DNA from 2 places in the Streptomyces sp. PL-29 genome. Region 2 is predicted to be linked to the other one. Evidence: riboswitches for the same ligand, from Rfam matches in the RefSeq annotation. Region 2 holds a riboswitch; the other holds the start of a gene.
What was found. Region 2 has a riboswitch for ZMP and ZTP ahead of R4Z63_RS27075 (bifunctional 5,10-methylenetetrahydrofolate dehydrogenase/5,10-methenyltetrahydrofolate cyclohydrolase). Riboswitches for the same ligand answer to the same signal wherever they lie in the genome.
Positions count from the first base shown of each region.

Region 1: another riboswitch for ZMP and ZTP. It lies ahead of glyA (serine hydroxymethyltransferase); the one in region 2 lies ahead of R4Z63_RS27075 (bifunctional 5,10-methylenetetrahydrofolate dehydrogenase/5,10-methenyltetrahydrofolate cyclohydrolase).

Region 1 covers NZ_CP136996.1:4,281,162-4,290,930, reverse strand. Annotated here, with positions in the region: gene trpS (tryptophan--tRNA ligase) at 67-1,080, opposite strand; gene glyA (serine hydroxymethyltransferase) at 1,228-2,496, opposite strand; ZMP/ZTP riboswitch at 2,531-2,620, opposite strand; gene rocD (ornithine--oxo-acid transaminase) at 2,763-3,968, shown strand; gene R4Z63_RS19755 (glutathionylspermidine synthase family protein) at 4,117-5,319, opposite strand; gene R4Z63_RS19750 (hypothetical protein) at 5,327-5,623, opposite strand; gene R4Z63_RS19745 (DMT family protein) at 5,728-6,576, shown strand; gene pdxR (MocR-like pyridoxine biosynthesis transcription factor PdxR) at 6,701-8,098, opposite strand; gene R4Z63_RS19735 (carboxymuconolactone decarboxylase family protein) at 8,146-8,706, shown strand; gene R4Z63_RS19730 (malate dehydrogenase) at 8,939-9,769, opposite strand, start outside.
Region 2 covers NZ_CP136996.1:5,905,167-5,914,935, forward strand. Annotated here, with positions in the region: gene R4Z63_RS27050 (alkaline phosphatase family protein) at 1-862, shown strand, start outside; gene R4Z63_RS27055 (amino acid permease) at 938-2,311, shown strand; gene R4Z63_RS27060 (SRPBCC family protein) at 2,365-2,799, shown strand; gene R4Z63_RS27065 (RNA polymerase sigma factor) at 3,008-4,594, opposite strand; gene R4Z63_RS27070 (class I SAM-dependent methyltransferase) at 4,810-5,571, opposite strand; ZMP/ZTP riboswitch at 5,629-5,732, shown strand; gene R4Z63_RS27075 (bifunctional 5,10-methylenetetrahydrofolate dehydrogenase/5,10-methenyltetrahydrofolate cyclohydrolase) at 5,821-6,666, shown strand; gene R4Z63_RS27080 (NAD(P)/FAD-dependent oxidoreductase) at 6,735-8,252, opposite strand; gene R4Z63_RS27085 (hypothetical protein) at 8,595-9,617, opposite strand.

The sequences.
Region 1 (9,769 bases), 1.6 Mb from region 2:
CTGCCGCCCCAGTGTGGGGCCAGGACCCCTCTTCGTGCCAGAGCGGTCCGTCCGTAGTTGCGTTCGTCAGTGCTTGGCGGGCAGCAGGCCCAGGCGGTCGTAGGCCTGCGCGAGCGTCTCCGCGGCGACCGCCCTTGCCTTCTCCGCGCCCTTGGCCAGGAGCGAGTCCAGCGTCTCCGGGTCGTCCAGGTACTCCTGGGTGCGCTGCTTGAAAGGTGTGACGAAATCGACCATCACGGCGGCCAGGTCCGTCTTCAGCGCGCCGTAGCCCTTGCCGGCGTACCGCTCCTCCAGGGCGGGGATGGACTCGCCCGTGAGGGTGGAGTAGATCGTGAGCAGGTTGCTGACGCCGGGCTTCTTCTCGGCGTCGAAGCGGATCTCGGCCTCGGTGTCCGTGACCGCGCTCTTGATCTTCTTCTCGGTGACCTTGGCCTCGTCGAGGAGGTTGATCAGGCCCTTGGGCGACGACGCCGACTTCGACATCTTGATCGCCGGGTCCTGGAGGTCGTAGATCTTCGCGACCTCCTTGACGATGTGCGCCTGCGGGAGGGTGAAGGTCGGGCCGAAGCGCTGGTTGAAGCGCTCGGCCAGGTCGCGGGTCAGCTCGATGTGCTGGCGCTGGTCCTCGCCGACGGGAACCGCGTTCGCCTGGTAGAGCAGGATGTCGGCGACCTGGAGGATCGGGTACGTGAAGAGGCCGACACTGGCGCTGTTGACGCCGCCCTTGGCGGACTTGTCCTTGAACTGGGTCATCCGACTGGCCTCGCCGAAGCCGGTGATGCAGTTCATCACCCAACCGAGCTGCGCGTGCTCGGGGACGTGGCTCTGGACGAAGAGCGTGCAGCGCTCGGGGTCCAGGCCGGCGGCCAGCAGCTGCGCGGCCGACAGGCGGGTGTTCGCGCGCAGGTCCTTCGGGTCCTGCGGCACGGTGATCGCGTGCAGGTCGACGACCATGTAGAACGCGTCGTGCGTCTCCTGGAGGGCGACGTACTGGCGGATCGCTCCGAGGTAGTTCCCGAGGTGGAACGAACCGGAGGTGGGCTGGATGCCGGAGAGCGCGCGAGGACGATCAGAAGCCATGGCCCCATTCTCTCAGGTGCGGGGGCCGGCTCGGGCCCGCCACCGGCCGGGACCCGTCGGGGCGCGCCGCCCCCGGCCCGGCGGCGGCAGCGGGGACCGGGGGCGGCGCTCCGGGGGCGCGGAACCCCCGGCGGCGGCGCCGCAGGGCTACGACAGCGGAAGGCCCGGCGCCGGGAAGGCGGCCATCAGATCGGCGACCTCGGCCCGGATCGCCTTGAGCGCCGTCTCGTCGGGCCGCGCGGCCGCGTCGACCGCGCGGGCGATCCAGTCGGCCACCAGCGGCATGTGCTCCGTGGACAGCCCGCGCGAGGTCAGGGACGGTGTGCCGATCCGCACCCCCGAGGGATCGAACGGCTTGCGCGGGTCGAACGGCACCGTGTTGTGGTTCACGACGATCCCCGCCCGGTCCAGGGCCTTGGCGGCGACCTTGCCCGGCACCTCCTTGCCCGTCAGGTCGATCAGGATCAGGTGGTTGTCCGTACCGCCCGACACCAGGTCGAAGCCACGCTCCAGCAGGGCGGCGGCCAGCGCCCGGGCGTTGGCGACGACCGCGTGCGCGTACCGGACGAAGGACGGCTGGGCGGCCTCGTGCAGGGCCACCGCGATGCCGGCCGTGGTCTGGTTGTGCGGACCGCCCTGCAGGCCGGGGAAAACCGCCCTGTCGATCGCCTTCGCGTGCTCCTCGCGGCACATCAGCATCGCGCCGCGGGGACCGCGCAGGGTCTTGTGGGTCGTGGTGGAGATGACGTCCACGTGCCCCGCCGGGGACGGGTGCGCGCCGCCCGCGATCAGGCCGGCGATGTGGGCGACGTCCGCGACCAGGACCGAGCCCGCCTCGCGCGCGATCTCCGCGAAGGCGGCGAAGTCGATGGTCCTCGGCAGGGCGGTGCCGCCGCAGAAGATCAGCTTGGGCCGCTCGGCGAGGGCCAGCTCGCGCACCGCGTCGTAGTCGATCAGACCCGTGTCGGCGCGGACGCCGTACTGCACGCCGCGAAACCACGAGCCCGTCGCCGAGACCCCCCAGCCGTGCGTCAGGTGGCCGCCCATCGGCAGGGCCATGCCCATGACCGTGTCGCCGGGCTGCGCGAAGGCCAGGTACACGGCCAGGTTGGCCGGGGAGCCGGAGTACGGCTGCACGTTGGCGTGGTCCACGCCGAACAGGCCCTTGGCCCGCTCGATCGCCAGTGCCTCGACCCGGTCGATGTTCTGCTGGCCCTCGTAGTAGCGGCGGCCCGGGTACCCCTCGCTGTACTTGTTCTGCAGCACGGTCCCGGAGGCCTCCAGGACGGCCGCGGACACGTAGTTCTCGCTGGGGATCAGGCGCAGGGTCTCCGCCTGGAGGACTTCCTCCGCGGCGACGTGGGACGCCAGTTCCGGATCGGTCGCGGACAGGGCGGGATGGCGGCTCGCGGACACGGCGGGCTCCTCCGGGGTCGATGTGATCGGTACCCCGCGAGGCCCAGGCGAGCGGCCCTGATGCGGTCGAGCGCGCACGACTCCCCCGGAGTTGGTTCCCCGTACGCCAGTCGCCGTGCGTACCGAACACCTTAGCGGGCGCGCCGCGGGGCAGGTTTCCGCGTCCGGGATACGAGCGACGATAAGAAGGTGGCGCCACCCTCGTCACCGCTTCACCGCTTCACCGCTTCACCGCTTCACCGGCCAGACGGACGATCGGAGACCCCGTGTCGACAACAGCTGCTGCCATCCGCTCCGCCGACGCGCACAGCGCGCACAACTACCACCCGCTGCCCGTCGTCGTCGCGACCGCGGAAGGCGCGTGGATGACCGACGTGGAGGGTCGCAGATACCTCGACATGCTCGCCGGGTACTCCGCGCTCAACTTCGGGCACGGCAACCGCCGTCTGATCGACGCGGCGCGGGCCCAGCTGGAACGGGTGACGCTCACCTCGCGCGCCTTCCACCACGACCGGTTCGCCGACTTCTGCACCGAACTCTCCGCGCTGTGCGGCAAGGAGATGGTGCTGCCCATGAACACCGGCGCGGAGGCGGTGGAGACGGCGGTGAAGACCGCCCGCAAGTGGGGTTACGAGGTCAAGGGCGTCCCGGACGGGCACGCCAAGATCGTGGTGGCCGCAGACAACTTCCACGGCCGGACCACGACGATCGTGTCCTTCTCGACCGACCACGACGCCCGCGACCACTTCGGGCCGTACACGCCCGGCTTCGAGATCGTCCCGTACGGGGACCTCACCGCGCTGTCGCACGCCGTCACGGAGAACACCGTGGCCGTGCTGCTGGAGCCGATCCAGGGCGAGGCGGGGGTGCTGGTGCCGCCCGCCGGGTACCTGGCCGGCGTACGGGAGCTGACCCGCGAGCGGAACGTGCTCTTCATGGCCGACGAGATCCAGTCGGGGCTCGGCCGGACCGGCCGGACCTTCGCCTGCGAGCACGAGGGCGTCGTCCCGGACGTCTACATCCTCGGCAAGGCGCTCGGCGGCGGTGTGGTGCCGGTGTCGGCGGTGGTCGCCGACCGGGACGTGCTGGGGGTGTTCGGACCCGGCCAGCACGGCTCCACCTTCGGGGGGAACCCGCTCGCGTGCGCCGTCGCCCTGGAGGTGATCGCGATGCTGCGGACCGGCGAGTTCCAGCAGCGGGCCACCGAACTGGGCGACCACCTCCACCGCGAGCTGAACCTGCTCGTCGGCGGGGGCGCGGTGACCGCCGTACGCGGCCGGGGGCTGTGGGCGGGCGTCGACATCGACCCGTCCCGCGGTACGGGCCGGGAGATCTCCGAGAAGCTGATGGAGCTCGGGGTGCTCGTGAAGGACACCCACGGATCGACGATCCGGATCGCCCCGCCGCTGGTGATCACCAAGGAGGATCTGGACTGGGGCCTGGACCAGCTCCGGTCGGTGCTCGGCGGGTAGGCCCCAGCGCCGGGGCGTGTCGCGACGGTCCCGCCCGTCCCGCGGCGGCCGGCACGCACGCCCGCCCGCCGCGTCCCCGGCCTTGCCGGGCAGTACGCCTGCTGCCGTGCCGGGGACCGTGAGGCGGTGAACCCTTCCGGTCACCGCACTAGACGATGACGTGGGGCAGGAAGCGGGCGTACGCGTCCGTGACCGGCCCCGCGGATTCGCGGATGCCGAGCCCCGCCGCCTCGTCCTCGACCACCCACGCGCCGAGCACCACCCGGTTGCCGTCGAAGTCGGGCAGCGGAGCCAGTCCCTGGAAGCAGTACCGCTCCCCCGGCTCCGCTACGAACGGCTCGCCGTCCGGGCCCGGCTCGTGGAGGGTGACGCCCGCGCCCTCGCGGCCGAGGAGGGGCTTGGCCACGTAGCCGGCCGATCCGGGCTCCGCGAGTTCGCGCGGCCCGTCGAGGTAGGCGGGCAGCAGGTTCGGGTGCTCCGGGAAGAGCTCCCACAGGATCGCGAGCAGCGCCTTGTTGGAGAGCAGCATCTTCCACAGCGGCTCGATCCAGGCCGTGGTGCCGGAGCCGCCGCCGTGGTCGTAGGTGTCGAGGACCTGCGGGCCGAACTCGTCGGTCGCCAGCCACTCCCACGGGTAGAGCTTGAAGCAACTGCGGATGAACCGGAGCCGGTCGTCGACGAACCGCCCGGACAGGCTGTCCCAGCCGATCTGCTCCACGGACAGGGCGTGGGTCTGCAGGCCGGCCTGGTCGGCGGTCTCCTGGAGGTAGGCGACCGTCATCAGGTCCTCGCCGATCTCGTCGGTCTCGGAGTGCGCGAAATGCAGCAGGCCGGGGGGCAGCAGCTCCGCCTGGCGGCGCCAGGCGTCGACGAGGCGTTCGTGGAGGGAGTTCCACTGGTCGGCTCCGGGGAAGCGCTCTTCCATCCAGAACCACTGCGCGCTGGCGGCCTCCACGAGCGAGGTCGGGGTGTCGGCGTTGTACTCCAGCATCTTGGCCGGGCTGCCGGTGCCGTCGTAGCGCAGGTCGAAGCGCCCGTAGACGAAGGGCTGCTCGGCACGGCGGCGCCAGGACTCGGCGATCATCGCGGCGAGCTTCGGGTCGGTGATGCCGAGGTCGGCGAAGCGGTCGTGCTCGATGATGTGCGCGGCCGCGGCCAGGCACATCGCGTGCAGATCCTCGACGACGTCCTCCAGGGCCTCGACCTCGGGGAGGGAGAAGGAGTAGTAGGCGCTCTCGTCCCAGTAGGGGCGCAGCGAGTCGTCGGGGTAGCGGGTGAGGGGGTAGATCAGCCCCTGCTCCTCGACCGTCTTCTGCCAGTCGGCGCGGGGCTCGATGGTGTGCCGCTGCATCGGGCGATCAGCCGCCGCTGGAGCTGGAGTGGCCGCCGATGCCGCCGCGGGTGACGGCGGACTTGTCGAAGCTTCCGCCGGTGACCTTGCCGTTGCTGACGTGGCCGCCGTAGTAGTACGCGCCGCTTCCGCCGCTCCTGCACTCCTTGCTGTTCAGGTGTTTCAGCGTGGAGCGGGACGCACAGCGGCGGTCCGGCTCGTCGCTGCTTCCGCAAGCCACCAGGGTGGCCGCGAGCAGACCCATGCCTCCGAGGGCGACGGCGCCGGAGCGCATCCGGCGCTGGTTGGTGCTGCTGATGTCCATGTCTGCTGCTCCCCCTGGAACCTGGCGTGCTCCCGACAGACTAGAGCGGGGCCCCCGGCCGATGGAATCCGGCCGCCGTGAGATCCGTGACCTAAAGTCAGTTCGTGCTGATTGGGATGATTTGCTCACTCGGTGCGGCGGTGTGCTTCGGTACGGCGTCCGTACTTCAGGCCGTCGCGACACGGGCGGTGGAGCCCGGCAGCGGGTCCGGGGTGGACGCGGCGCTGCTGCTGCGGGCCGCGCGGCAGTGGCGCTACGTGCTGGGCCTCGTCCTGGACGGCACCGGCTTCGTCCTGCAGATCATCGCGCTGCGGCACGTGCCGATCTACGTCGTCGGGTCCGCGCTGGCCGCCAGTCTGGCCGTGACGGCGGTGGTCGCCTCGCGGCTGATGGCGGTGCGGTTGTCCCGGCGGGAGTGGTGCGCGGTGGCCGTGGTGTGCGCGGGGCTGCTGATGCTGGGCTTCGCGTCCGGGGAGGAGGGCAGCGGGACGGGTTCGCCGGCGCTGAAGCTGGGGCTGTTGGGGGTAGCGGTGCTGGTGCTGCTGGTCGGCGCGGTCGCGGGCGGGCTGCCGGACGGGCCCCGGGCGCTGGTGCTCGGGCTGGGATCGGGCACCGGCTTCGGTGTGGTGGAGATCTCGGTGCGGCTCGTCGACTCGGTGACCGATCTCGCCAATCCGGCCCTGTACGCGCTCCTGCTCGGCGGGGCGGCGGGGTTCCTGCTGCTGACCTCGGCGCTGGCCCGGGGCTCGGTGACGGTCGCGACGGCGGGCCTGGTGCTGGGAGAGACCATCGGCCCGGCGGCGGTGGGCGTGGCCTGGCTCGGCGACCGCACCCGAGAGGGCCTGTCGTGGCTGGCGGTGACCGGCTTCGCGGTGGCGGTCGCCGGCTCCCTGGCCCTCTCCCGCTTCGGCGAACCGGAGCCGCCGTCGGCCCCGGCGTCAGCGCCGTCCTGAGCCCGCCCGGCCACCCGGCCACCCGGCCGCCCGCCGCGCCGGTGTGTCGGTGCGGGGCGGGGCCTCACCCCGCGGGGCCCCGGGCAGAGCTTCCGGCCCGGCGCCGCGCCGGGCACATGACAGGTCACGGCAGCGCCGCGACCAGTGCCGCGAGGGTCGGGGACCAGGCACTGTCCGACGGGGTCCCGTAGCCGACGACCAGCGCGTCCCGCGGCGGGAGTTCGGCCTGCGGATGGCGGAAGGCGGAGAGCCCGTGCAGGGCCAGGTCCTGCCAGGCCGCCGACTGCAGCACCGACCGCTCCGTGCCCGCCGGGAGATCCAGCACCGCGTGCAGGCCCGCCGCGATCCCGGACACGCCCGCGACCCGGCCCGCCACCGCCGCCACCAGCTCGTCCCGCCGCCGCCGGTAGCGCAGCCGCATCCCGCGCACATGACGGTCGTACGCCCCGGATTCGATGAACTCCGCCAGCGTCAGCTGGTCCGGGGCGCTGGAGGTCCAGTCGGTGTACCCCTTCGCGGCGGCCACCTCCTCCACCAGGTCCGCCGGGAGCACCATCCAGCCGATCCGCAGCCCCGGGGCGAGCGACTTGCTGGCCGTGCCGAGGTACACCACCCGGTCCGGATCCAGGCCCTGCAGGGCTCCCACCGGCTGCCTGTCGTAGCGGAACTCCCCGTCGTAGTCGTCCTCCAGGATCAGGCCGCCGGTGGTCCGGGCCCAGTCGACCGCTGCCGCCCGGCGGGCCGGGGTCAGGGCCGCGCCCGTCGGGAACTGGTGGGCCGGTGTCAGCAGCACCGCGCCCGCCGCGGCCGTCAGCTCCCCGGTACGGGCCCCCTCCTCGTCCACCCCGAGCGGCCTGGTCCGCAGCCCGGCCCCCACCAGCTCGGCCCGGTGGAAGTCCAGGCCGTACCCCTCCACCGCGACCTCCCGGACCCGGCGCGCCCGCAGCACCGCCGCGAGCAGCTTCAGCCCGTGCAGGAACCCCGCGCACAGCACGATCCGGTCCGGGTCCGCGTACACGCCGCGCGCCCGTGCCAGGTAGCCCGCCAGCGCCTTCCGCAGCTCGACGCGGCCGCGGCCGTCGGTGGCGTAGCCGAAGGCCTCGTTCGGGGCGTCGGTCAGTGCCCGCCGGGCCGCCGACAGCCAGGCCGCGCGCGGGAATCCGCCCAGGTCGGGGCTGCCGGGGAGCAGGCTGTAGGCCGGTCCGCCGCGCACGGCGCGCCGGACCGGGGCGGCGGTCGCCGCCCGGCGCGGACGCGCCCGCCGGGCGACCCGCGTGCCCGAGCCCTGGCGGGCTGTGAGCCAGCCCTCGGCGACGAGCTCGGCATACGCCTCGGCGACCGTGTTGCGGGCGATGCCCAGATCCGCGGCGAGGGTGCGGGAGGACGGCAGCCGGGTGCCGGCCGCCAGCCGCCCGCTGCGCGCGGCCTCGCGCAGCGCCTCGGTCAGCCCGGCCCGCAAGCCGCGCCCGGCGGAGAGCTCCAGGTGCAGGTCGGCGCCGAAAGTGGCCCAAGGATCCGTCATGGATATGGACCATACCGGCGGGCCGCCTGCCTCCTACGGTGGAGCACATGACCACCACCGCAGAAGGCCGGCAGGCCCACCCGCAGACCGACTCCCACACCCACCCGCATGCCCACGCCCACGCCCATGCCCATGCCCCCGAGCACACGCCCCGCATGAACCTGGCGAAGCTCGCCCCCGAGGCTTACAAGGCCGTCCTGGCTCTGGAGATCGCCTCCAAGAAGGGCCTGGATCCGTCCCTCGTCGAGCTCGTCAAGATCCGCGCCTCGCAGATCAACCACTGCGCCTTCTGCCTCGACATGCACACCAAGGACGCGGTCGCCGCGGGCGAGAGCGTCGAGCGCATCGTGCAGTTGGCCGCCTGGGAGGAGTCGCGGCACTTCTACACCGAGAAGGAGCTCGCAGCGATCGAGCTGACCGAGGCCGTCACCGTCCTGACCGACGGTTTCGTGCCCGACGAGGTGTACGCGAAGGCCGCGGTGCACTTCGAGGAACGCGAGCTGGCCCAGCTGATCACGGTGATCGCGACGATCAACGTGTGGAACCGCTTCGGTGTGACCACCCGCATGGTGCCGGGCCACTACAAGCCCGGCATGTACAAGGCCTGAGTCGGGCCGGAGGCCGAAATCCCCGGCCCCGGCCCCGGCCAGGGTCGGCCGGTCAGGCCGGTCAGGCCGGTCAGGCCGGTCAGGCCGGTCAGGCCGGTCAGGCCGGTCAGGCCGGAACGCCGAAGCGCCGAAGCGCCGAAGCGCCCCGGCCTGGTGGGGCCGGGGCGCTTCGGTGCGTGCTGCTCGCCGAGCTGGCCAAGCGGTTCCGCGCCCCTCGGGGAGGGGCGACGGATCAGATCAGGCCGAGCTCGCGGACCGCGTCGCGCTCCTCCGACAGCTCCTTGACGGAGGCGTCGATGCGGGCGCGGGAGAACTCGTTGACGTCCAGGCCCTGGACGATCTCGTACGCGCCGTCCTTGCAGGTGACGGGGAAGGAGGAGATCAGGCCGGCCGGGACGCCGTAGGAGCCGTCCGACGGGATGCCCATCGAGGTCCAGTCGCCCTCGGCGGTGCCGTTGACCCAGGTGTGCACGTGGTCGATGGCGGCGTTGGCGGCCGAGGCCGCGGAGGACGCACCGCGGGCGTCGATGATCGCGGCGCCGCGCTTGGCGACGGTCGGGATGAAGGTGTCGGCGAGCCACGCCTGGTCGGCCACGACCTCGGCGGCGTTCTTGCCGGCGATCTCCGCGTGGAAGATGTCCGGGTACTGGGTCGCCGAGTGGTTGCCCCAGATCGTGAGGCGCTTGATGTCGGAGACGGCGGCACCGGTCTTGGCGGCCAGCTGCGAGATCGCGCGGTTGTGGTCCAGGCGGGTCATCGCGGTGAAGCGCTCGGCCGGTACGTCCGGGGCGGCGGCCTGCGCGATGAGCGCGTTGGTGTTGGCCGGGTTGCCCACGACCAGGACCTTGATGTCGTCTGCGGCGTGCGCGTTGATGGCCTGGCCCTGCGGCTTGAAGATGCCGCCGTTGGCGGCGAGCAGGTCACCGCGTTCCATGCCCGCGGTACGCGGACGGGCGCCCACGAGCAGCGCGACGTTGGCGCCGTCGAAGCCCTTGTTCGGGTCGTCGAAGATGTCGATGCCGGCGAGCAGCGGGAAGGCGCAGTCGTCGAGCTCCATGGCGGT
Region 2 (9,769 bases):
CCTGGTGAGGGCGGGCTGCGGCCTGCCCGTCCCCCGCAGGGCCGGCCGCACCCGCAGTGGGGCCGAAGCCCGCGCGGCGGTTCTGGCCGCTCTCCACCGGCCGGTGGAGGAGGGTGAGGAGGCCCGCCCGGGGCCGGGCACGGACCCGGTGGTGCTGGCCTCCGGCAACCTGGCCCTGATCTCCTTCCCGGACATTCCCGGCCGGGCCTCCCGGGCCCGTGTCGAGAGCACCCACCCCGCGCTGCTGGCGACCCTGGCGAACCACCCCGGCGTCGGTTTCCTGCTGGTGGACGGGGTGGTGCTGGGGCCGGGCGGGGCCGAGGCCCGGCTGGACGTGCCCGGCGAGGCCGAGAAGTTGCTGGCGGCCTTCGGTCCGGGGGCGGCGGCGGCCGTCCGCCGGACCGACGCCTTTCCGCACGTGGCCGACATCATGGTGAACTCGGCGTACGACCCCGGCACGGGCGCGGTGCACGCCTTCGAGGAGCAGATCGGCTCGCACGGCGGCCTGGGCGGCGAGCAGGGGCGTCCGTTCCTGATGTGGCCCGCGGAGCTGTCGGACCCGGGGGAGGAACTGGTCGGCGCGGAGGCGGTGCACGGCGTCCTGAGGCGCTGGCTCGGTGAGGCCGACGGCCCGCAGGTGCCGGTGGCCGCCCCGGAGTTCCGACGGGCGGGGAGCGGCGTGTCCGGCGGGGCGGGCGGCCACGCGGCCGCCCCTCCGGCGCGGACCAGAGGGATCGGAGGGGCCGGGGAGCCGGTCGGCGGGAGGACCGCCCGAGAGGCGCCGCAGGATTCCCGGCGGGAAGGCCCCCTCGACGGAATCCTTCCTTCCGAGGGGGCGCCGGTGCGGGACGAAACCCGCTGATTTGGTACGTCCCGCACGGTGGTCGACCATGTGTCGACCCGCCCACCATGTGAGACGACCCGAGGCGCACCCCCGATGACCAGCACCGCAGCCCTGCCCGCAGAGGCCACCGCACCCCCCGAGCCGGGCCGCGACCCCCACGCCCGGAGCTTCGGCCTCCCCATCGCGACCTGCCTGGTCATGGGCAACATCATCGGCGGCGGGATCTTCCTCCTCCCCGCCTCGGTCGCCCCCTTCGGCACGATCAGCCTCGTCGCCTTCGCGCTGCTCACCCTCGGTGCGATCGCCCTCGCGCTCGTCTTCGGCCGCCTCGCCCACCGGCACCCGCAGACCGGTGGCCCGTACGTCTACGCCCGTGCCGCCTTCGGCGACTTCGCCGGCTTCCTCGCCGCCTGGAGCTACTGGATAACCTCGTGGGTGTCGAACGCGGCCCTCGCCGTGGCCTCCGTCGGCTACCTCAGCGTCCTCTTCCCGGCCATCGGCGCGCACAGGTGGTCCATGTGCCTGGCGGCGCTGGCCATGCAGTGGCTTCCCGCGCTCGCCAACCTGGCCGGCACCCGCTATGTCGGCGCCGTCCAACTGGTAGCCACCGTGCTGAAGTTCGCCCCGCTGCTGCTGGTCGCCGTGGGCGGCCTGTTCTTCTTCGACCCCGCCAACCTCGGCCCGTTCCAGGCCACCGGTCAGAGCCCGGCCGGCGCGCTTTCCGCCGCTGCGGCGATCCTCCTCTTCAGCTACCTCGGCGTGGAGTCCGCCGCCGTCAGCGCCGGCGAGGTCCGCGACCCCGCCCGCAACGTGGGTCGGGCCACGATCCTCGGCACCACCGGCGCGGCCGTCGTCTACCTGCTCGGCACCCTCTCCGTCTTCGGCCTCGTCGCCCACGAGCGGCTGGTCTCCTCCGAGGCCCCGTTCACCGACGCCGTCAACGCCATGTTCGGCGGCACCTGGGGCGGCACCCTCGTCGCCTGCGCCGCCGTCGTCTCGATGGGTGGCGCCCTCAACGGCTGGACCCTCCTCAGCGCCCAGACCCCGTACGCCGCCGCCAAGGACGGGCTCTTCCCGCGGGCCTTCGAGAAGAAGCGGCGGGGCGTCCCGGTGGTCGGTGTCGTCGTCACGACCTCCCTGGCCTCTGCCCTGACCGTCTACAACTACACGGCCGGTTCCGACGGCGTCTTCGAGATCCTGGTCCTCGTCACCACCTTCACCGCCACCGTCCCCTACCTGCTCTCCACCGCCGCGCAGATCTACTTCCTGCTCTCCGGGCAGGGCGAGCGCGTCCGGCGGGGGCGCCTGGTCCGCGACGCCGCCCTCGCGGTCCTGGCCTTCGGCTTTTCCCTGTGGCTGGTGGCCGGCTCCGGGTACGCCGCTGTCTACCAGGGCGTGCTCTTCCTCTTCGCGGGCGTCGCGGTCCATGCCGCCATGGCCGCCCGCAGGCAGCGGACAGCCACCTGACCTGCGCGGTAGCGTGGAAGGACAGCGCCTTCAGGGGGCATGAAGGGGTCGCCATGTCCGCGATCAGAGAAAGCATCGACATCGACCGCAGTCCCGAGGAGGTCTTCGCCTACGCGTCGGACGCCTCCCACCTGCCGGAGTGGCAGAAGAGCGCGGTGTCCGCCCGGGGCACCGAGCACCCGGCCGTGGGAGCGATCATCTCCGTGCGGCGGCGGATCGGCCGGCGTGAGTTCCCGATGACCATGGAGCTCACCGAGTACGACCCGCCCAGGAGCTGGCACCTGCACGGCATCGACGGCCCGGTCCGCGGCGATGTCCGGGGCACCGTCGAGCCCCTGGGCGACGGAACCCGCTCCCGCCTCACCCTGAGCCTGGACTTCGAGGGCCACGGCATCGGCAGGGTGCTCGTACCGCTCGTCGTGAAACCGCACGCTCGCAAGGAGATGCCGCTGAACGAGGAGAAGCTCAAGCACCTCATCGAGGCCTGAGCCCCGCCCGCGGGAGAACCGGATGCCGGGCGGTGTGGGGTGCGATCACACGGGCCGCACCCCACACCGCCCCACCGGCGCAGGACGTCCCCGCTCGTGCAGCCTGCCGTCACCCCCGGGGAACCGGGACGCGGTGCGCCCGAGCCGGTGCGGTCACGCCCCCGGCCCGCGGATGCGCAGGTCGGGGGCGTGCTGCGTGGAGATCGACTCAGTCGAGGTAGTCGCGCAGCACCTGGGAGCGCGACGGGTGGCGCAGCTTCGACATGGTCTTCGACTCGATCTGGCGGATCCGCTCGCGGGTGACCCCGTACACGCGGCCGATCTCGTCGAGGGTCTTCGGCTGGCCGTCGTTGAGGCCGTAGCGCATGGAGACCACGCCCGCCTCGCGCTCCGAGAGCGTGCCCAGGATCGACTGGAGCTGCTCCTGGAGGAAGGTGAAGGAGACCGCGTCCGCGGGCACGACCGCCTCGGAGTCCTCGATGAGGTCACCGAACTCGCTGTCGCCCTCCTCACCCAGCGGGGTGTGCAGGGAGATCGGCTCGCGGCCGTACTTCTGGACCTCGATGACCTTCTCGGGGGTCATGTCGAGTTCCTTGCCCAGCTCCTCCGGGGTGGGCTCGCGGCCCAGGTCCTGGAGCATCTGGCGCTGCACGCGGGCGAGCTTGTTGATGATCTCGACCATGTGGACGGGGATGCGGATCGTGCGCGACTGGTCGGCCATGGCACGCGTGATCGCCTGCCGGATCCACCAGGTCGCGTACGTGGAGAACTTGAAGCCCTTGGTGTAGTCGAACTTCTCCACGGCGCGGATCAGGCCGACGTTGCCCTCCTGGATCAGGTCCAGGAAGAGCATGCCGCGGCCGGTGTAGCGCTTGGCCAGGGAGACCACGAGACGGAGGTTGGCCTCCAGCAGGTGGTTCTTGGCACGGCGGCCGTCCTCGACGAGGATCTCCAGCTCGCGCTTGAAGGCGGGCTTGTGGTCCTCCTCCTCTTCGAGCTTGTACTCGGAGAAGAGACCGGCCTCGATGCGCTTGGCGAGCTCGACCTCCTGCTCGGCGTTGAGGAGCGGCACCTTGCCGATCAGCTTGAGGTAGTCCTTGACCGGGTCCGCGGTCGCGCCGGCCACCATGACCGTCTGTGCCGGGGCGTCGTCCTCGTCGTCGTCGGACAGCACGAAGCCCTGGGCGCCGGTCTTGGGCGCCTCCTCCTCGGCTTCGTCGACGAGGTCCTCCGCTGCCCAGTCCTCGCCCTCGACGGCCGGGCTCTCGGCCTCGTCCGCGTCCTTGGCGCTGGTCTTCTTCGCCGCGGTCTTCTTCACGGCGGTCTTCTTGGCGGCGGTCTTCTTGACCGTGCGCTTCTTCGGCTCGGCGGCTGCCTCGGCCGGAACCGCCGCCTCCGCAGCCGCGGCGGCCGACGGAGCGGATATTGCCGTGGCCGTGACTGTGGTGGCCGCGGCGGGGGCCGCGGTCTTGCGCGCACCGATGGGCCGGGGCGCGGCGGTGGCCTTCTTGGCCACGGTGCGGGCCGGGGCGGCAGCCTTGCGGGGCTTCTTCGCGGCAGCCTTGGTGGCGGGGGCCGCGCTGACGTGAAGGGCGACACCCTCCTCGTCGAGGACCTGGTTCAGGCTGCGCAGGACCCGCTTCCACTGGTCCACCGGGATGCGGCCGGCCTCGAAGGCCTGGCGCACGTCGTCACCGTTGATGTGACCCTGCTCGCGGCCGCGCTCGACGAGCGCGACGAGGGCCTCCGATTCGGCGATCTCCGGAGGGAACGTACGGGACGGGCTGAGCGACACAAGGAGCCTCTCGTTGCGAACAGATATGGGGTGGGCGGGACATCATCGCGCGAACTCGGGAAACAGACCCGAGGGGGGTCTGTATTCCGGGCCGCGCGAGGACACCTGTCGGTTCATCGCATGCCCGAGTCGATTCGTTACGCGCTGAATTGAGTGACCTGCGCCACGCTACGGCCGGGCAACCGGATCCGGCGCGGATCCGTCCGCCCTCCGCATCAGTCCGTTTTGCGGGCCTCGATCAGGAAGCGGGCGGTGTGCGCGACGAACGGGCCGTCGCGCTCGATCCGTTCGTGCAGCTCGCGCAGGCGGTCCCGGTACTGCCCGACCGTGAAGCCGGGCACCATCCAGATCACCTTCCGCAGGAAGTAGATCACGGCTCCGATGTCGTGGAACTCGGTGCGCAGCCGCTCCGAGCGCAGGTCGAGGACTTCCAGACCCGCCTTCGTGGCGTCGGCGACCGCGTCGTCGGGATGCCGGGCGCGCCGGACGTCCTCGGGCTGGGGTCCGAGAAAAAATTCGACGAGTTCGAAGACGCTCGCCGGGCCGACCTGCTGCGAGAGATACGTTCCGCCGGGGGTCAGCACCCGGGCGATCTCGTCCCACCAGATGGTCACCGGGTGCCGGCTGGTCACCAGCTCGAAGGCCTCGTCGCCGAAGGGCAGCGGCGGCTCGTCGGCGTCCGCGACCACCACCGCGCCCAGCGGGTGCAGCAGCCGGGTCGCCCGCTGGACATTGGGCGGCCAGGACTCCGTGGCCACCGTCAGGGGCGGCAGGGACCCGGCCCCGGCGAGGACCTCACCGCCGCCGGTCTGGATGTCCAGGGCGGACCGGACCCGGGCCAGGCGCTCGGCCATCAGGCGCTGGTACCCCCAGGAAGGACGCTGCTCGGTGGCCCGCCCGTCGAGCCAGGAGAAGTCCCAGCCGTCCACGGACACGGATTCGGCCTCGGCGACAAGGTGGTCGAAAGTACGCGTCATGCATTGATCGTCGCAGGTCGGGCGCCGGGCGGCCACCGCTTTGGTCGACTACAGTGGTCGCCGGGCCGTGACTGGCGTTCGGGTGGATCACCACCGGGGAGCGGCCCGGCGCAGCCGAGCACCTCCCGCTGCGTCGACTGCCGCGCGCCTGGGCGAACCTCGATCCGCGCACCGCAGCGACGTTCAGGAGACCCCGTGACGACTGCCCAGAACGCCCCCGCCGCTCCTGCCGCCGGCACCGCCCGGCTGATGGACGGCACCGCCCTCGCCCGCCGCGTCTCGGAGCGGACCGCCGACCTCGCGGCGAAGATCACCCAGCGCACCGGCACCGCGCCCTGCCTCGCGACCGTGCTGGTCGGCGAGGACCCCGCCTCCGTCACCTACGTCCGTATGAAGCAGAACCGCTGCGCGAAGGCCGGGATCACCTCGCGCCACGTGGAGCTGCCGGCCTCGACCACCACCGAGGAGCTGGTCGCGGCGATCACGGCGCTGTCCGAGGACCCGGAGATCAGCGGCATCCTGCTCCAGCACCCCGTCCCGCACCACATCGACGAGCGCGCCGCCTTCGAGGCCATCGCCCCCGGGAAGGACGTGGACGGGGTCACCATGCACTCCTTCGCGGCCATGGGCTTCGGCCTGCCCGGCTTCGTCTCCTGTACCCCGGGCGGCATCATGCGCCTGCTCGCCGAGTACGACGTGGACCTCACCGGCAAGCACGCCGTGGTCGTCGGCCGCAGCGCGATCCTGGGCAAGCCGGCCGGGATGCTGCTCCTGGAGCAGAACGCCACGGTCACCTACTGCCACTCCCGCACCCAGGACCTCGCCTCGATCGTGCGCCAGGCGGACGTGCTGGTCGCCGCCGTTGGCAAGGCCGAGTTCATCCGGGGCGAGGACATCAAGCCGGGCGCGGTGGTCCTGGACGCCGGCTACAACGAGGGCAACGTCGGCGACGTCCACTTCGCGTCGGCGGCGGCCCGGGCCTCGCTGATCACCCCCGTGCCGGGCGGTGTCGGCCCGATGACCATCGCCGTCCTGCTGGAGCAGACCGTCCTGGCCGCGGCCGCGCAGGCCGGACTGGACCTCGCCGAGCTCTGATCCGCACCGCCTGCACGGCTGCGCCCCGGACTCCGGTCCGGGGCGCAGCCGTCTCCGGGCCCCGCCGCTCATCTGGCCTGTCCGACGGGGTCGGCCGGGCCGACCGGATCGGCTGCCGGGCCGGTGGGGGCGGCGCCGCCCCCACCCCCGCCGCCGGAGCCGGTGGTGGGGGCGGTGCCCGTGCCGGGCGCCGGGTCGAGCCCGGCGACGGCCCGCTCCGCGGCCGTGAGCGGCGGAGCCTTCAGGGCGCCCCGGTCGGAGGCGCGCATCACGTGCCAGACCACGGAGGGGCGGAGCCAGTGGGTGGGCTCGATGCTCATGGTGAGGACGTTGAGCAGGGCGGCGGTGAGGGCCTCGTCGGTGGTGGCTCCCGTCATCAGGCGGTTGACGTAGCCGTTGAGCACGTTGGTGCCGGCGCGCGGCTTCATCCCGGTGGCACCCGGATAGAGGATGTCCTGCGAGGTGGCGAGCTCCCAGGCGGTGGCGACCTGGGGTGCGATCGCGCGCTGGGCCTCACGGCCGATCCCGGGATGGGCCAGCCCCTTGGCCCGCAGCAGGGCGCGTACGGCGAGCAGCCCCTGGGCGGCGACCGTCATGCCCTGCCCGTACAGGGGATTGAAGGTGGCGACGGAGTCACCGACGGCGAAGAACCCGTCGGGCAGCTCGGCCTTCTCGAAGTAGATCCGCCGGTTGGCGGTGCCCTGGGTGACGGCGACGTCCGTGAGGGGGGTGCGGTGCTCCAGGAGCTCACCGACGATCGGGTCGCGGACGGACCGGGCGAACGGGATGAAAGCGTCGGGGTCGCCCGTCGGCTGGCCGCCGCGGGTGCCGGACAGGGTCGCCTGCCACTGGCCGTTCTCGATGGGCACGATCGTGGCGGTCTGCCCGGGCACGGGCACCCGCGGGTCGGACTGCACGTTGACGATGGGGAAGCCCATCTCGTGCGCACCGGCGGGGGCCTCGAAGATCCGGGTCGCGTAGACCAGTCCGGAGTCGACCTCGGCCTGCCGGATGCCGCTCACCCCGAGTGCCTGGAGCCAGGTGCGGGCCCGCGATCCGCGGCCGCTGGCGTCGACCACGAGGTCGGCCGTCACCAGCAGGTCCGCCTCCTCGGGGGTGTCGACCCGGACGCCGGTGACCCGGGCCGCGTTGCCCTCCAGGCCGCGGACCCGGCTCCGCTGGAGGGTGGACACCCCGGGGAGGCCGGTCACCCGGGCGCGGACCACGGAGTCGAGCAGGTCGCGGCTGCAGGAGATGTTGAACTGCTTCTCCCCGCAGCGCGGTATCCATCCCTGGGCGGTCTTGGTGACCAGGTCGGTGGGCAGGCTGCGGCGGATGGCGCCGGCCTTGGTCCAGTCGTCGGTGATGCCGGGCAGGATCCGCTCGATGGCCCGGGCGCCGCCGGACCACAGCAGGTGGGTGTGGCGGGCCTGCGGGAGCCCGCGGCGCGGCGCCGGCCCTTCGGGCAGCGGGTCGGCGTCGATGACGGTGACCGCGGCGTGCTCGGCGAGGACAGCGGCCGCGAGGAGGCCGGCCAGGCTGCCGCCGATGACGACGGCGTGGCGGGGCGGTGAGGACAGGTTCATCGTGGCGTGCTCTCTGTCAGGGCCGTGCTGAGGGCATCGGCGTGAGGGATGCGGCGACTGGCTGGTGCTGGTCACGGCGTGGCACGGGGCTTCCCCAGCCGAGTGCGGACGTGACGCGTCCGGTCGCATCGGGGAACTGTCGCTCCCGGGGCGACGGCGGGCAGAGGCACGGGGCGCCGCCGAGGCACCGGCCGAAGCCCTCGGCCCGGATGTCCGCCGGATCCCCCTGAGCAGCGCGGGAAGCGCCCGGCGCCCCGGCGGGCTTCCCGGCATCGGCCGGGGCCGCCGGAGGTGCGCCGTCCAGCCGTTCGGAGTCCGGTGCGCGCGCGGCCCGTGTGGTCCTCATGGCGTTTCTCCCCCGGCGGTGTCCGTGGTCGGCGTCCCGCCCGTCGTCCCCGGAGTTCCGAGCTGCCCCTCGCGTGCGAGGAGGTCGTCCAGGTGGTCGGCGAGCGACTTCCAACCCTGGGGCGACAGCCGGCCGGCCCGCGCGACGATGCTGCGCACGTCGTGGGCGCGCAGCACGGCCAGCATCGGGTTCTCCCGTTCCCGTTCCACGCACTCCAGTTCGCCTTCGATCAGCCTGAGGGCTGTGGCGAGGGCCTCGGTGTCGTCGGCGAGCAGGAACCCGCCGTCGACGCCGTAGAAGCGCTGGATCCCGGCCGCCGCGGCGAGGTTCGGCAGGCCCTCGCCCTGGGCGAGACGGGTCAGCGACTGCCCCGACGCGTCGAAGGACCTGGCGATGGCCGTCAGTGAGTGGGGCTGGCCGTCCTCCCGGGGCCGGGTGCGCCGCAGGTGTTCGAACCGCTGGTGGACCTGCTCCTTCAGGGGGAGCCGGGGCGGTCTGCCGTCGAGGGTCTGCCGGATGGCCCGGGGCGTGATGCCGGTCAGGTACGAGAGGTGTTCGAGATCGTCGCCGCCGTCCGAGACGGTCCCGGCGGACAGGGCGAGAGCCCGCTCCACCGCGCTCTTGCAGTCGGCCAGCAGGTAGCCGGCGTAGACGCCGAAGAACCGCTGCACGCCCGCCGCATGCCCCATCCGCAACAGCCCGGTCCCCGCGTTGAGCGGTCCGAGAGAGGCTCCGGGGGCGCCGAAGTCGTGGGCGATGGCGGCGAGCGGCCATTCTCGGCCGTGCTTGTCGAGGCGGGTGGCGCGCAGCAGCCGGAAGCGCTGGTGCACGCGCTGCTCCAGCGGCACTTCGGGGGCCGTACCCGCCATCACGCCCGGAACGCGCCGGACGTCGACGCCGGAGAGGTGGCTCAGCCGTCCTGTCGCCAGCACGTCGCCGGGATCCCGGCCGCACCGCTCGGCGAGCGCCGCGACACGCCGCCGGATCGCGTCGAGGTCGGGTCGTGCGGTGGCTCGCACCGGCGGATTCTCCATATGTCGACAAGACGTTCGAGTGGATCGGGCTGCGTGAAGCCTAGCCCCCCGCCTCGGGCCGAAGGACGGGAACCCCAATGTTTCCTGCCGCCCGCCTCAAAAACCGTTGGCATGACCTCACAGGTAATCGACCGCCT